DNA from 4 places in the Streptomyces roseoviridis genome. Region 4 is predicted to be linked to each of the others. Evidence: riboswitches for the same ligand, from Rfam matches in the RefSeq annotation. Region 4 holds a riboswitch; each other region holds the start of a gene.
The links. A riboswitch is a leader RNA that binds a small molecule or an ion and turns the genes downstream of it on or off. The one in region 4 is predicted to bind cyclic di-AMP.
Positions count from the first base shown of each region.

Region 1: another riboswitch for cyclic di-AMP. It lies ahead of ABD954_RS16060 (M23 family metallopeptidase); the one in region 4 lies ahead of ABD954_RS08000 (M23 family metallopeptidase).
Region 2: another riboswitch for cyclic di-AMP. It lies ahead of ABD954_RS01700 (transglycosylase SLT domain-containing protein); the one in region 4 lies ahead of ABD954_RS08000 (M23 family metallopeptidase).
Region 3: another riboswitch for cyclic di-AMP. It lies ahead of ABD954_RS04185 (M23 family metallopeptidase); the one in region 4 lies ahead of ABD954_RS08000 (M23 family metallopeptidase).

Region 1 covers NZ_BAAAWU010000001.1:3,554,948-3,558,868, forward strand. The annotation lists gene ABD954_RS16055 (aldo/keto reductase) at 1-273, opposite strand, end outside; gene ABD954_RS16060 (M23 family metallopeptidase) at 566-1,675, opposite strand; cyclic di-AMP (ydaO/yuaA leader) riboswitch at 1,688-1,832, opposite strand; gene ABD954_RS16065 (PP2C family protein-serine/threonine phosphatase) at 2,045-3,154, opposite strand; gene ABD954_RS16070 (MFS transporter) at 3,554-3,921, opposite strand, start outside.
Region 2 covers NZ_BAAAWU010000001.1:374,115-378,035, reverse strand. The annotation lists gene ABD954_RS01705 (class E sortase) at 45-815, opposite strand; cyclic di-AMP (ydaO/yuaA leader) riboswitch at 1,247-1,401, shown strand; gene ABD954_RS01700 (transglycosylase SLT domain-containing protein) at 1,406-2,227, shown strand; gene ABD954_RS01695 (hemerythrin domain-containing protein) at 2,414-2,986, opposite strand; gene ABD954_RS01690 (endonuclease) at 3,213-3,857, opposite strand.
Region 3 covers NZ_BAAAWU010000001.1:969,202-973,122, forward strand. The annotation lists gene ABD954_RS04180 (SGNH/GDSL hydrolase family protein) at 51-815, opposite strand; gene ABD954_RS04185 (M23 family metallopeptidase) at 1,004-1,990, opposite strand; cyclic di-AMP (ydaO/yuaA leader) riboswitch at 1,995-2,149, opposite strand; gene ABD954_RS04190 (tyrosine-protein phosphatase) at 2,522-3,319, shown strand; gene ABD954_RS04195 (DUF6126 family protein) at 3,336-3,491, opposite strand; gene ABD954_RS04200 (helix-turn-helix domain-containing protein) at 3,511-3,921, opposite strand, start outside.
Region 4 covers NZ_BAAAWU010000001.1:1,772,385-1,776,305, forward strand. The annotation lists gene ABD954_RS07995 (GntR family transcriptional regulator) at 213-896, opposite strand; gene ABD954_RS08000 (M23 family metallopeptidase) at 1,089-1,859, opposite strand; cyclic di-AMP (ydaO/yuaA leader) riboswitch at 1,872-2,037, opposite strand; gene ABD954_RS08005 (M16 family metallopeptidase) at 2,240-3,607, opposite strand; gene ABD954_RS08010 (M16 family metallopeptidase) at 3,634-3,921, opposite strand, start outside.

The sequences.
Region 1 (3,921 bases), 1.8 Mb from region 4:
GGCGCCGACCTTGGTGGCGACGAGGACGTCGGAGCGGTTGCCGCGGGAGGCCATCCAGCGGCCGATGACGGTCTCCGACTCGCCGCCCTCGTTGCCCTCGGCCCACGCGGAGTAGACGTCGGCGGTGTCGACGAAGTTGCCACCGGCGGCGGCGTAGGCGTCGAGGACGGCGAAGGACTGCGCCTCGTCGGCGCTCCAGCCGAAGACGTTGCCGCCGAGGGCGAGCGGGAAGACGTGCAGGTCGGAGGTGCCAAGCCGGCGAAGAGAAGTCATGCGTGGATCAACCTTCCGTGAGGACACCGCTATTCCGGCCGGGGATCATCCGGATCGGCCGCCCGCCCCCGGCCTCCCGGCGGCACCGGCCGGCGCGAGCTCCGGCGCGACGGTCGCGAACCGGTGGGCCGCCCGTGGCCGGACGGTGCCGGGGGCCGCAAACCGGTGGGCCGCCCGTGGCCGGACGGTGCCGGGGGCCGCAAACCGGTGGGCCGCCCGTGGCCGGACGGTGCCGGGGGCCGCAAACCGGTGGGCCGCCCGTGGCCGGACGGTGCGGGGGACGCGGGGCGCACTAGACGGACAGGCCCTTGGAGCGGAGCCAGGCCGCCGGGTCGATGCCGCTGCCGGACGGGGTGTGGACCTCGAGGTGGAGGTGGGGGCCGGTGACGTTGCCGGTGGCTCCGACGCGGCCGATGGTCTCTCCGGTGCCGACCGACTGGCCCGCGCTCACCGTCATCGACGACAGGTGCGCGTACCAGATCTCCGTACCGTCCTGGAGCTCCAGGACGATCCGGTAGCCGTAGGAGCCGGACCAGCCCGCCGACTTGACCGTGCCGCTGTGGACGGCCTTGACCGGGGTGCCGGTGGGGGCCGCGAAGTCCAGGCCGGTGTGGTAGCCGGAGGACCACATGGAGCCGGACTCGCCGTAGGTCGAGGTGAGCGTGTACGAGGAGGTGGGCAGCGCGTAGCTCGCGGCGAGCTTGGCCAGGCGCTCGGCCTCGGCCTTGGCCGCGGCCTCCTCCTCGGCCTTCTTCTCGGCCTCCGCGGCCGCCTGCTCCGCCGCCTGCGCCTTGGCCTCGGCCTCGGCCGCCGCCTTCTCGGCAGCGGTCTTCTCCGCGGCCGCCCTCTCGGCGGCGTCCGCGGCGACCTGCTGCTGCTCGGCCTGCTGGAGGATGCGGGCGCGCAGCGCCTCGCCGGCGTCGGTCCGGGTCTGGGTCCCGGCGGCCTCGGCGCCCGAGCCGCCGCCGTCGGTGGTGAAGGTGAGAGCGGTGAGCGGCTGGGTGTCGTTCCCGCCCGCGATCGCGTCCGAGCCCCCGTCACCGCCGGCCCCGCCCTCGGAGCCCTTGTCGTCCGCGCCGATCAGCGCGCCGACGCCCGGCAGGTCGGCGGCGTCGGGAAGGTCGACGTCCGGCAGCGCTATGGAGACCGGGGGCTTCTGCTGGGCGGTGGCCAGACCGCCGGCGCCGACCGCCGCGATGACGCCGACGCCGAGCACGGTGGAGGAACGGGCGAAGTTGGAGCGCTGCTTGACGACGCGGTGGCGCCCGCCGGAGCGGCTCCGGTCCCTGAGGGATTCCTCGGTGGGATTCCACTCCTCCGCGTCCGCGCCTGCGGCGCCCGGCGCCCCCGAGGTGTCGAAGTAATCGAAGGGGGTATGCGGAGCAGGGGTGTTGGAGGCCACGGAGGCGCTCTCCTTTCCTTCCTTCTCGCCTACCGGGTTAGCTGACGGGTTCGGAGCAGGAAGGTCTCCTACGGGCGGCCGCACGGGTGCGGTGGGGCCCGATTCACCCCAAGTGGTGGTTCCCCGGTTCCCTTGCGGGATTCGGCGCGTGCGCACGGTGCCGTCTCTTGCGACGGCTGGGACGACCGCGCTGCGTTATCGAACGTTAATAGACGCGGCCACCCGATTCCAAGCCGTTCCCCTTGATCATTAGCTGAATTGGTAGGGAAATGCCCGAGTTGACCCCCCTTCAGAAAGAGGTCAGGACCAAACGCTCGATCTGACGTTACGTCAATTGTTATCGGAGCGACACCTCGCCACTACGCCCCGTCACGGCGCCGATCCGCCCTCCGGCGGCACCACCGGCATGGTCCGCCGCCGCTCCGGTTGCCCCGCCGCCGGGCGGCTCACCGCGAGCAGCGCCATGTCGTCCGTCGTGCCCCCGCCCGTGTGCCGGCGCACGTCCGCCACCAGCGCGTCGAGCAGCTCCTCGGGCCCGGGGAAGATCCGCCCTGCGAGCCGTTCCCCGGGGTCGTAGAACACCCCCGCCCCGTCCCGGGCCTCCGAGAGGCCGTCCGTGTAGAACAGCAGCGTCGCCCCCGGCGGGTACGGCGTCTCGTCGGCCCGGTCCGGCCACACCCCCAGATCGCCCATGCCCAGCGGCAGCGCGGCCTCGCTCGGCCGCAGCACCTCCACGCCCCCGTCCTGGAGCAGCAGCAACGGCTCGGGATGCCCCCGGTTGACCACCCGCACCACCCGGTCACCGCCCGGGATCTCCGCGAGCACCGCCGTGGTGAACCCTTCGAACGCGTCCAGCCCGTCGCGCCGGGTGCCCTCCCGGGCCAGCGCCCGCTCCAGGCGCGCCGCCACCCCCTCCAGCGTCTCCTCCTGCTCGGCCGCCTCGCGGAAGGCGCCGATCACCACGGCCACCGCCTCCACCGCGTCCAGACCCTTGCCCCGCACGTCGCCGACCACCAGCCGCACCCCGTGCGGGGTGTCCTGCACCGCGAACAGATCGCCGCCGATGAACGCGTCCGCCTGCGCCGCCTCGTAGCGCGCGGCGATCTGGAGGCCGCCGATCCGCTCCGCGGGCGCGGGCAGCACCGCCTTCTGCGCCGTCTCGGCGATCACCCGTGCCGAGGCGAGCCGCTCGCCGCTGCGCCGCACCACCCGGCCGATCAGCAGGGCGAGCCCGGAGACCGTGGCGACGGTCAGGGTCTCCGTCAGGGACGGGATCCGCATCACGGTCCCGTTGTAGACGTGCAGGCCGATGCCGGCGACGACGGCGGCGATGCCCGTGAGCAGCGTCGTCAGGGTGGAGAAGAGCGGGGCCGCGATCAGCGGCGCCGCCGAGAACAACGGCGCCGCCGTGTACTGGGGCGGGGTCAGCGTGTCGAAGACGACCCCGCCCACGATCAGCAGCGGAGGCAGCGCCCGCAGGAAACGCCGGGCGCCCCGGTACTGCCCGCCCGCGGGACCGGCGGACGCGGCCCGTACGGCACCGGACGACGAGCCGGAGACCCGGCCGGACGACCGCCCAAAGGGCCCGCCGCGGCCCCCACCGCGGGGCCCACCGGCCGAAGGTCCGGCGGACGCACCGAAGGGCCGGCCGGAAGCCGGACCGCCCCGGCCGCCCCCGGACGACGTACCGGCGGACGCACCGGACGACGGACCGGCCGACGGGTCACCGCGCCCCGCACCGGCGGGCGCACCGGGGCGGGCGGCACCGGAACGGCCACGCCCGCGCCGCATCCCCGCTCGCGCCACCTGTGCTCTCCCACCTGGACATGCCCGGACCCGCCCGGTCGCGGACGGACCCGCGCCCTCCCCAGGGTGCCGTCAGGCCGAGCGGCTCGGCGACTCCTCCTCGGCCGGTTGGCGTACGGGCGGCGGCTCGGCCAGCCGCCCGCCGCGGGCCAGCAGCGCCATCGCCCCCGCGCACCCGAGGCCGACCGCGCACAGCACCAGCCAGGGCACCACCGACCACCCGGTCACGTCGAGCAGGGCGCCCGTCCCCAGGTTCCCCAGGGTGATGCCCACCCCGCACACCGTGTTGTAGAGCCCGTAGTGGGTGGCGACCCAGCGGTTCTTCGACAGGGCGACGACGGTGTCCATCTCGTACGGGTAGAGCACCGCGTTCGCGACCGCCAGGACCGCCGTGCACAGCAGCAGCCCCACCAGCGAGCGCCCGAGCGCGGCCGGAACCA
Region 2 (3,921 bases), 1.4 Mb from region 4:
ACCGGGCACGGAGCCACCGGGCACCGGGGCACATCGCCGGGCGTTCACGCGGGGCGGACCGAGACGAGTACGCCGATCTTGTCGATGCGGTGCTCGGGGTTGCCCAGGGCGTCCCGCCAGTAGTTGCCCGCCGCGTCGTCCTCCGGCGTCGCGCAGGTGGAGAGCGTGATCACCGCGCGCGTGGGCTTCTCGCCCGGAGCCCCGGGCACGGCGGCACGCTGCTCGGCGAGGGACCGCGCGGAGCGGAAGGAGGTGGTACGGGTCTCGGTGATCCGGTACTCGTACACCTCGCGGCCCGCGGTCACGAACACCCGGTCGCCCACGTCGACGGCCGGCAGGTCCCGCAGCGGTCCGCCGGCCGAGAGCCGGTGCGCCGTCACCAGGTAGTTGCCGACGTCGCCCGGTCCCACTCCGCCGCGCCTGCCGTAGGGGCTCGCGGCCACGCCACGGTCCTGGATCCGGGTGCCGGCCCGGTCGTCGGTCGTGCCCTCGTACGGCACCACCCGCAGGTCCCTGACCCCGATGGACGGTATGTCCAGGTCGGCCGGCCGGGGCCGTGGGACCGGGGTGGGGGGCGGTGCGGGCACGGGCGCCGAGGCGGGCGGGGACGTGCTCGCGCGCTCCGCCGGCGGCGGCGAGGCGGATGCCGGGATCTGCGACTTCCCGTCGGCGCTCCGACTCGTGCCGGGAGCGCAGCCGAGGAGCACCCCGACGACCGTCATGACGACGGCCACGACGAGCACGACGGCCCGGCGCGAGCCGGGACCGGCACGGGCACCGTTACGGGGACGGACAGCGCGACGAGATCGGTTCATGATCACCCACCGTGGGGCGGGACGGCGAGGTGCCGTCGGAAGGGCCCCGACACCTCCACGCTACGCGCTGCCGCCCCTGGGGGCGCGGGACGGCAGCAAGGGCAAATCGGTCGATGTCCTCTTATTCATCCTCAATGCCGGAATGGTGAATTGAGTGACGCAAGGGCGGTATTCCTCCGGTAAAAGGCGGACCCCGCCCCTCGGGTGATCTGAATCACGCCGCGAAGAACGGCCGTGAGCCCGACGGGGCGTCAAGTGCGAGAACGCGGAAAAGTGTTGACGAAACGTCGCCGGAAAATCGGGATGATCCTTTCCGTTGATCTTCCTCACCTATTTGCTTTGATTAATTCCCGTCTTGTTATCGCGCTTTGTCTTCGCATACGGTCACGCGTCAACCGGATGGAAACGCCGAGTCCTGCCACCGTCCGGTCACCACACTCACGACCCTTCCGGCAGGAGCGGGGGACCCACGTTCTCCGCCGTGTCCGGCGTCACGGACACGGCTCGGGGTGAAGCCGCGCGCGCCGCGGCCGGGCATCTCCTGCCCGAACCCGACAGCTCACCTCGCAGGCGAAGGAGAGGAACTCGCCATGCGTGGTCACGGGAAGCACCGTCGCCCCAAGAACGCCCCGCTCGCTCGTGGTCTCGCCGCCGCCGGCCTCACGGGCAGCGCGGCACTCGCCCTGCCGCTGGCCGGGGCGACGAGCGCCGGAGCGGTCGCTCCGCAGGGAACGCCCTCCGTCGCAGTCGTAAAGGCGGCCACCGTCAAAACGGCGCCGAAGACCGGACTGGTGAAGTACACCGTCGTCTCCGGCGACTCGCTTTCGAAGATCGCGCACAAGTACGCGGTGCCGGGCGGGTGGAAGAAGCTCTACCGCGACAACCAGGCCGCCGTGGGCGCCGACCCCAGCCTCATCAGGCCCGGCCTGAAGCTCACCGTCCACGCCGAGGCGAAGGGCAGGGACAAGTCCGCGCCGCGCGCCGACCGCTCGGCCGAGCGCACGACGGTGAAGCGCTCCTCGGCCCAGGGCGCCGCCGCGGCACGCCCCGCCGCGGCGGTCCGGGCGGCGGCCCCGAAGGCCGCCACCTACGCGAACAACCTCGACGGGTGGATCCGCGAGTCGCTCGACATCATGGCCGCCAAGGGCATCCCCGGCAGCTACGACGGCATCTACCGCAACATCATGCGCGAGTCCTCCGGCAACCCGCTGGCCATCAACAACTGGGACTCCAACGCCGCCGCCGGCACCCCCTCCAAGGGCCTGCTCCAGGTGATCGACCCGACGTTCCGGGCCTACCACGTGGCCGGCACCCCCTTCGACCCGTACGACCCCGTCGCCAACATCACCGCGGCCTGCAACTACGCGGCCGACCGGTACGGCTCCATCGACAACGTCTTCGGCGCCTACTGAGCCGTTACGGAACCGACAGGACCGCGCCCGCCTTCCGGCGGGCGCGGTCCTGTGCTCATCAGGCCAGCGCGGCGGCTCACTCGCCGTCCAGGCCGCGGAGCTCCTCGCCCTCGGGGCCCCGGCCCCGTGCCGTGTCCGAACCGACGGGACCACGACCGTCTCCCGCGCGTCCGGGCGGTAGCGGCGTCACTCGCGGCGCAGCGCGTCCTTCGCGCGGTCCAGGAGCGCCGCGAACGGGCCGACCGTCCACTGGGCGGCGGGCGACCCGGCGGTCCGGGGATGGGGATGCGTGGGGGCCATGCGCTCGACGGTCCGCAGCCGGCGTCCCATCGAACGGCGGTCGTCGATGCCGCACTCGGCGCGGATCCGGGGGAACTCCTCCTGCTCCTCGTGCCGCGCGTGGTCCTCGACCGCCTGCTGGAAGGCCCTGAGCCGGGCGTCGAACTCCGGGCTGTGCACGTCGAGCTGCTCCAGTTCGGCCAGCTTCTTGTTGGCCTGCGACTCCTCCTCGTTCCGGGCCTCGGCCTCCTCCTTGCCGGCCACCCGCTTGGCCACCGGCCGCAGGATCATCTCCTCGGCCGTCTCGTGGACGGCGAGCAGGGCACGCAGCTCGTCGAAGCACTGCTGCTTGGCGTCCTTCTCGGATTCGAGCGTCTCGGCGAAGAGCTGCCGGATCCGGTCGTGCTGTTCGAGCAGCTGCTCCAGGATGTCGTCCTCGGGCTGGACCGTGCGGGGCGAACCGCTCGTCATCCTGCTCATGACCTCTCCTTCGGCGTGGTGATCGGGTCGCGGACGCCGTCGCCCCGGTGCGTCGTCGAGCGGGTACGCCGTCGTCCTCGCTCCGCGTCTAGCCCGTCACCGTCCGGGCAAACCCCCACCAACGCTCTCAAAGCCCGCGAAGCGGTACCCACGAAGCAGCTCCGAACCCCCGTAAGCTCCGCACCCCACAGCACCTGCGCCACTCGGCACCGGCTCCCGCCGTCCCTCACGCGCCGGGTCGCGAGCCCTCCTCCCGAATACCGCCCGACAGACGCGTGCGCACCAGCGCCGCCGCCAGCCTGGCCACGTCGTCCGGCGGTACGTGGCGGGCGAGACCGGCCGCGGTGTGCGGGAGCCCGAGGGCCCCGGCGGTCGCGAGGGAGCGTTCGTCGAAGAACGGGCGCAGCTCCGGCCAGACGGCCTGGGCCTCGCGGCAGAAGATGCCGGCGCCGACCGGCCCGATCCTCGGCACCTCCCGCAGCAGCGAGCGGAGCGCGTCCCGGTCGCCGCCCGCCTCTTCCCGGAGCTTGCGCAGGTCCCCGCCGAAGCGGTCCAGGACCAGCTCGGCGCCCTCGCCGAGCGCGGTCGCCGTGCTCTCGTCGTAGCGCACGTAGCGCGCACGCCCGAGGGCGTCCACCCGCCGCTGCCAGGCCGAGTCCGCCATGGCCCGCGGCGTGCGCAGCCCGTCCGAGAACAGCTCGCGCGCGGCCGCCGTGGCCGTACCGGCGCTGATCCGGACCGAGGACAGCACGGTCAGGACGAGGAGCTGGTAGAGCGGCGCCGGCTTGTCGCGCAGGCTGATGCCGGCCTCCTCGGCGTAGGTGCGTCCGTGCGCGCGCAGCAGTCCGGCGATCGACTCGGAGGTTCGCATGACGTCGCTCCTCTTCTGTGCCCGGCGGTTCGGCCCAGGAGGCCGGCCCTCGCCCCCGCCCGGT
Region 3 (3,921 bases), 800 kb from region 4:
CGTGGCGCGGCCCGGGGCCGCGCCCCCACCGCCTGGCGAGCGCCGGTGGCCTACAGGGGCATCAGGTCCGGACGCTTGGCCGCGACGTGGTCGCCGGAGCTCTCGCCGCGCAGGCGGCGCCCGATCCAGGGGACGAGGTACTCCCGCGCCCAGTGGATGTCGTCCTTGCGGACCTCCAGGGTGCCGCGCGCGGGCAGGGGCGGCCAGGGCTGCTCCGGGTCGGCCGGTACGGGCAGGCCGAGGACCTGGGCGGCGCGCATCGCGACGCGGGTGTGGCCCTCGGGTGACAGGTGGAGCCGGTCCTCGTCCCAGGCGCGGCGGTCCTGGACGGACCGGAGCGACCACAGGTCGAGGACGGGGCAGCCGTAGCGGTCGGCGATGGCCCGGACGTGCCCGTTGTACGTGGCGATCTTGCCGCGCAGGTGCTTGAGCAGGGGCACGTCGCGGGTGTCGAAGCCGGTCGTCACCATGACCGTGCCGACGGCGGACGTCAGGTCGGCGACGGCCCGCTCGAAGCGCTCGGCGACGTCGTCGGGGTCGGTGCCGGGGCGGATGATGTCGTTGCCGCCGGCGCAGAAGGTCACGAGGTCGGGGGCGAGTTCCTTGGCCCGCGGGACCTGTTCGACGACGATCTGGTCGAGGAGGCGTCCCCGTACCGCCAGGTTGGCGTAGCGGAAGTCGTGCTCCGGCAGCTGGTCGGCGAGGAGGACCGCGAACCGGTCCGCCCAGCCGACGAAGGTCCCGTCGGGCCCGGGGTCTCCGACGCCCTCGGTGAAGCTGTCACCGATCGCCGCGTACGACCCGAATGCGTTCATGTCTCTTGATGTCGAATCGTCTGCCACGGGAGCACATCATTCCCCTCCGGTTGTGACCTACGCGACCGTAAGGAGGGGTTGACGGTGGGTGACATATGCCACCGATAAAGATTGTCCCAAGCCGGAATACGCCGGGGCCCGGCACGTGGTGTGCCGGGCCCCGGGCGGACGCGCTGTCGGACGGTGTGTCAGATGCCCACGCCGTGCTGGCGGAGGTAGGCCAGCGGGTCGATGTCGGAGCCGTAGCCCGGACCCGTGCGGATCTCGAAGTGCAGGTGCGGGCCGGAGGAGTTGCCGGTCGAGCCGGACAGGCCGATCTGCTGGCCGCCGCTCACGGACTGGCCGGCGGAGACGGACAGCGAGGAGAGGTGGGCGTACTGCGAGTAGGTGCCGTCGGCGTGCCGGATGACGACCTCGTTGCCGTAGGCGCCGCTCCAGCCGGCCGAGTGGACGGTGCCGGCGCCGACCGCGCGGACGCTGGTGCCGGAGGAGGCGATGAAGTCGACACCGGTGTGGTAGCCGGAGGACCACATCGAGCCGGAGGCGCGGTACGGGGTGGAGACGCCGCCGCCGACGGGGGCGACCCAGCCGGAGGAGGAGGCCGCACCCGACGACGAGGAGGAGGAGGACGACGACGAGGCGGCCGTGGACGCGGAGGAGCCCGCGTCCGAGGAGCGCTCGGCGGCACGGGAGGCGCGCTGCTGGTCGCCGGAGGACTTGGCGGCGCTCTTGGCCTTGGGCGCGGCCTTGGCGGGGGCCTTGGGCGCGGCGGCCGGGGCCTTGGCGGTGGACGTGCCGCCGAGGGTGAGCTCCATGCCGGGCAGGATCAGCGAGGGGTTCTGGCCGATCACCTGACGGTTGTCGCGGTAGAGCTTCTGCCAGCCGCCGGCGAGGTCGTGCTCGTCGGCGATCTTGGACAGGTAGTCGCCGCGCACGACGGTGTACGTCGTGGGGGCGGCCTTCTTGCCGGCGGTCGCCGCGGCCGGGGCCTTGGCGGGGGCCGCGGCGGCGACGGCCTGCTGCGGAGCGGCGGCCGGGGCGGCCTGCTCGGCGGCGTGCGCGCCGGTGGCGCCGATGAGCGGGAGGGCGACGACGGCGCCTCCGGCGCCGGCGGCCACGAATCCACGGGTGATCGGGTTGGCCTTGGGACGGCGGTGCTTACCCTTCGCGGGCATGGCGAATTCCTCTCCGTCGCCTGCGAGGTGAGCTGTCGGGTTCGGACTGGAGATGTCCGGCCGCGCGGTCGCGCGGCTTCACCCCGAGCCGTCCTTCATCGAGGGATCGGCGTACTACCTGGGTCCCCCGCTCCTGCCTGGTACGGGTGGGTGCGGATTCCGGTCGGCGGCAGGATTCGGCGGTCCGTCCGGATTGAGCGCGACGCTAGACGAGGGGAGCCGACGGGAACAAGCCACTGTTTTCGCCGGAGTCGTGATCCCGGGAAATCCGACCGGAATTCCGGTCACCCTCCGTCGATGACGGCCCCTCGATTTCCCTTTCCACAAGGGAATTTGGAAAAGACGATCAGGCACGGTCCGTCACGTTTATGACGCTGCTCACGCCCGCTTCCCCATCTCCCCTGCAACCAGGGCGCGTTATACCTAAACCCTCAATTCGGACAGAACACCCATTCCTGCCCGAGGGGGTGCGTGCGAGGTCTCCCACCTGGATGATTGCCCCGAGAACCGATCTCGAGACCAGGAGCAACCGTGACGCAAGCGACGACCGAGCCCGAGCTCACCGGCGTACGCAACTTCCGCGATGTGGGCGGACTGCCGACCGTGGACGGCCGGACCGTGCGCCACGGAAGGCTCTTCCGCAGCGGACACCTGGCGCACGCCACCGCCGAGGACGCCGCCTTCCTCGCGGGCCTGGGGCTGCACACGGTCTTCGACTTCCGCAACGAGGCGGACCGGCGCGTGGAGGGGCCCGACGTGGAGCTCCCGGGCGTGCGGAACGTGAACATACCGCTGAGCGACCCCGCCGACGGCAAGGAGTTCTGGGCGCTCGTCCGCTCGGGCGACCTCGGTCAGCTGCGCGAGCTGCTCGGCGACGGCAAGGCCGCCGCCCGGATGTCCGGTTCGTACCGGAAGATCATGGTCGAGCGGACCGCCGAGCACAGCCGGATCCTGCACGCGATGGCGGAGGACAGCGTCCCCGCGCTGATGCACTGTGCCGCCGGCAAGGACCGGGCCGGCCTGTCGATCGCGGTCTCGCTGCTGGCCGTGGGCGTCGAGCGGGACGCGATCGAGGAGGACTACCTGAAGTCGAACGCGCCGCACCGCCGCTACAAGGTGCAGCGCAGCTCCACCGCCCCGGACGCCATGTCGCCGGAGGTGATGGAGCTGCTGAGCCCGCTGTTCGACGCGCGGGCGGAGTACCTGCGGGCGGCCTTCGAGACGATCGACGCGACCTGGGGCTCGGTGGACGCCTACCTCACCCAGGGGCTGCGGCTCTCCCCGGAGACCCGGGAACTGCTGCGCGAGCGGCTGCTCGACCAGGCGTGAGGACGGGCTGCCGGGCCTACTGGTTCTGGCCGCCCAGCATGAAGAGCAGATAGAGGAAGCCGGCGAAGAGGTGCCCGGCGACCAGGTAGGCGAAGAGGCGGAGCACCAGCCCCTTGGGGAACTTGCCGGCGCCGCGCTCCTCGCCGGTGACCGGTACGGACTTCTCGGACATGACGGTACCTTTCGGGATGTCAGCGGCGGTGCGGGGTCCCGTCACCGAGGCACAGCTCGGCGGCGGGGCTCTGCATCAGGGTGTGGACGAACAGCAGCTCCGCCCCCGCGCGGGTGGCGGCGCCGATCCGGTGCGGGGTGAGCGAGTCGAAGTGCGCGCTGTCCCCGGGGTCGAGGACGTGGACCGCCTCGCCGAGCGCGAGCCGCACCCGGCCCTCCAGGACGTGGATCCACTCCTCGCCGGGATGGACCCGCACGATGTCCTCGCGCGTGGCGTACGGCACGTGCACCCGCAGGCACTGCAGCGCGCGCCCGGCTCCGCCCGCCTGGCGGTAGATCCAGCCGTCGGCCTCGACCGGTTCCGAGCGCCCGCCGCGGACGACGGGATCGCGCTCGGGCGGCACCTCGCCGAGGAGCTCGGACACCGTCGT
Region 4 (3,921 bases):
GATCACGAGAGCCGCGTCCGCCGGAATGCCGGCGGACGCGGCCTCCTCTTTTCCGGACCGGGAATCACGGTTGTCGGCAGATCGCCGCCGGGGACCATTGCACGACCGCGGGGGAATACACGGCGGTCATGGGAATAGGCGGATAAAGAGGAGCGGCGGGCAGAGCGAGACAATCCCCTGAATTCGCTCCCTCTTTGTATACGGCGTCCGTGTTAATTCCCCCGGCCGGCGATGTTGACGACATGTTGCGAAACCCTCACACGCGGCCGCTCCGGCCGTTTCAGCCGGTGCTGCGGCAGTGCGTGCTCCACGTGCAGCGCGGTCAGCGCCCGGGCCCGCTCGGCGTCCCCGCGCGCCACGGCGTCGACGATGGCCCCGTGCTCGGCCCACGCCTCCACGGGCCGGACCGCCGGCTCGACCGCGTACATCCAGGCGATCTTGTGCCGCAGCTGGGTGAGCAGCGCCGTGAGCGGCGGGCTGCCGGACGCCTGCGCCAGGGTCTCGTGGAACCAGCCGCCCAGCGAGGCCAGGTCCTCGCCCTGGCCGCCCCTGGCCCGCTCCTGCCCCAGTCTGACCAGGCCGCGCAGCACCTTGAGGTGGGCGTCGGTGCGCCGCTGCGCGGCCCGGGCGGCGCCCAGCGGTTCGAGCAGGGACCGCATCTCGAGCAGGTCGGCCGCCTCCTGCTCGGTGGGCTCGGCGACCTGGGCGCCGGCATGGCGGCGGGTGACCACGAAGCCCTCGGACTCCAGGGTGCGCAGGGCCTCGCGGACCGGGACGCGGGAGACCCCGTAGCGGCGGGCGAGCTGTTCCTCCGTCAGCCGGGCGCCCCGCTCGAACGTTCCGGTGACGATGTCGTCCCGGATCGCCGTGCATACCGAGTGCGCGGGAATGCGCATGTCCGACCTCCCCGTTGATCCGCGCGAAACCCCATCGAGCGGCTCTTGTTCCGGCGACTCTATTGCAGGACGGCGGAATTTCCGATGCCGCCCGTCAATTCCGCACAGAAAAGGCCCCGGCTCGCGGGAGCCGGGGCCTTTTTCTGTCGCACGGGTCGCGCCGGTCGTGGGCGCGTCTGCGGGTCCGTCGGATCAGACGTTCACGCCGCGGGCGCGGAGGTAGGAGATCGGGTTGATGTCCGAGCCGTACTCGGCGCTGGTGCGCGCCTCGAAGTGGAGGTGCGGGCCGGTGGAGTTGCCGGACGAGCCGGAGACGCCGATCTGCTCGCCGGGGGTGACCTTCTGGCCGACGTAGACGTTGATCGCCGAGAGGTGGCCGTACTGGGTGTACGTGCCGTCGTGCATCCGGATGACGATGTTGTTGCCGTACGCGCCGCCCCAGCCGGCCTCGACGACGGTGCCGGAGCCGACGGAGACGACCTTGCTGCCGTAGGAGGCGTGGAAGTCGATGCCGGAGTGGCTGCCGGAGGACCAGAGCGAGCCACCGGTCTTGTAGCCGGTGGACACGTACGTGCCGGCGACGGGGAGCTGGAAGGAGTTCAGGCGCTTGCGCTCGGCCTCGCGGGCGGCGCGCTCCTTGGCGGCACGGGCCTCCTTGGCGCGGGCCTCGGCCTTGCGCTTCGCCTCGGCGGCGGCCTTGACGCGGGCGGCGGCCTCGTAGGCCTCCTCCTCCTGGGCGGCGGCCTGGGCGTCGACCCGCTCGGCGAGGGACTCCTCGGTGATCACCTGGGTGAGGCCGGTGTCCTCGGGAGAGGGCTCCTCCGTGTCGGCGGCGAACGCCGGGGAGGCGAGGGTGCCGATGACGCCGGTGGTGGCGAGCGTCGCCACGCCGGCGATGCCGGCGCTGCGGCGCGCCAGACGGCTCGGACCACGATGCTTCCCGGTGGCACGGGTGAACGCCATGTAGTGGCTGATCCTTTCCTTCCCTCTCGCCTACCGGGTTAGCTGACGGGTTCGGAGCAGGAAGGTCTCCTACGGGCCCCTCCGCGCTGAGCGAAGGCGTCCGATTCACCCCAGGGACTGCGTGCGGGTCCCCGGCTCCCCAGGCTCGCGCCTTGCGGGGACTCGGCGATGACTGTCCGTTGCCGCGGATGCGGCGTGGTGCAACGGCCGGACAGCCGGGTCGACGCTAGGCGGATCTTCAGTCAATCGGCAAACAGACTCGCTCGTTTGTAAGACATGCCACAGGTCATTCAGGCATGCTTGACGACAATACGGACATACGAGAGGACCCCGGCGAACCAGGTCGCAGGGGTCCTCCGTCGTGCGTGACGGCGGCTCAATCAGCCGGTGACGACGGTCACTTCGCCGATGCCGAGCGCCCGTACCGGCTCCGCGATCTTCGACGCGTCACCGACGAGCACCGTCACGAGCCGGTCCACCGGGAAGGCGTTGACCACGGCCGCGGTCGCCTCCACCGTGCCCGTCTCTGCCAGGCGCGCGTACAACTGCGCCTGGTAGTCGTCCGGGAGGTGCTGCTCGACCTGGTCGGCGAGGGTGCCCGCCACGGAGGCGGCCGTCTCGTACTTGAGCGGGGCGACTCCCACCAGGTTCTGCACGGCGACGTCCCGCTCGGCGTCGGTCAGTCCCTCGGCGGCGAGGGTGCGCAGCACCTTCCACAGGTCCTCCAGCGCCGGACCGGTGTTGGGGGTGTCGACGGAGCCGCTGATGGCGAGCATCGAGGCGCCGTTGCCCTCGCCGTCGGAACGCAGCACCTGGCCGAAGGCCCGCACCCCGTAGGTGTATCCCTTCTCCTCGCGCAGCACGCGGTCCAGGCGGGAGGTGAGGGTGCCGCCGAGGCAGTACGTGCCGAGCACCTGGGCCGGCCAGACGCGGTCGTGGCGGTCGGCGCCGACGCGGCCGATGAGCAGCTGCGTCTGGACGGCGCCCGGGCGGTCCACGACGACGACCCGGCCGGTGTCGTCGGCCGTGATGGGCGGCATGGGCCGGGGCGCGGCCGGCGCGCCCGTCCAGGCGCCCAGGGTCTCGTCGAGGACCTTGTCCAGGTCGACGCCGGTGAGGTCGCCGACGACCACGGCGGTGGCCGCGGCCGGCCGCACGTGCGCGTCGAAGAAGGCGCGGACGGCGGCGGCGTCGATCGCGCCGACCGTCTCCTCGGTGCCCTGGCGCGGCCGGGACATCCGGGAGGAGGCCGGGAACAGCTCCTTGGAGAGCTGCTTGGCGGCGCGGCGGGCGGGGTTGGCCGTCTCGTGGGGGATCTCGTCGAGCCGGTTGCGCACCAGGCGCTCGATCTCGCTCTCGGCGAAGGCCGGGGCGATCAGGGCCTCGGAGAGCAGGCCGAGCGCCTTGGGCAGCCGGGAGACCGGGACCTCCAGGGAGACCCGTACGCCGGGGTGGTCGGCGTGCGCGTCGAGGGTGGCGCCGCAGCGCTCGAGCTCGGCGGCGAACTCCTCGGCGCTGTGCTGGTCGGTGCCCTCAGACAGGGCCCGCGCCATGATCGTGGCGACGCCGTCGAGGCCCTCGGGCTCGGCGTCCAGCGGGGCGTCGAGGACGATCTCGACGGCCACCACCTGCTGTCCGGGGCGGTGGCAGCGCAGCACGGTCAGGCCGTTGTCGAGCGCGCCGCGCTCCGGGGCGGGGAACGCCCAGGGCTTGGCCTCGCCCGGCCGGGGCTGCGGGTGGAAGGTCATGCTCGTCAAAGACGCGGCAGCGTCGGTCACTGGTCCGCTCCCTCTTCCTCGTCGCTGTCGCTCTGTTCGCCGGACACCGGCTCGTAGACCAGGACGGCGCGGTTGTCCGGGCGCAGCCGGGCCGCGGCGACCTCGCGCACCTCGTCGGCGGTGACGTCGAGGACCCGGTTCACGGCTGTCAGGGCGAGCTGCGGGTCGCCGAAGAGCACGGCGTACCGGCACAGTTCGTCGGCGCGGCCCGCGACCGTGCCGAGCCGGTCCAGCCACTCGCGCTCCAACTGGGCCTGGGCGCGCTCCATCTCCTCGGGCGTCGG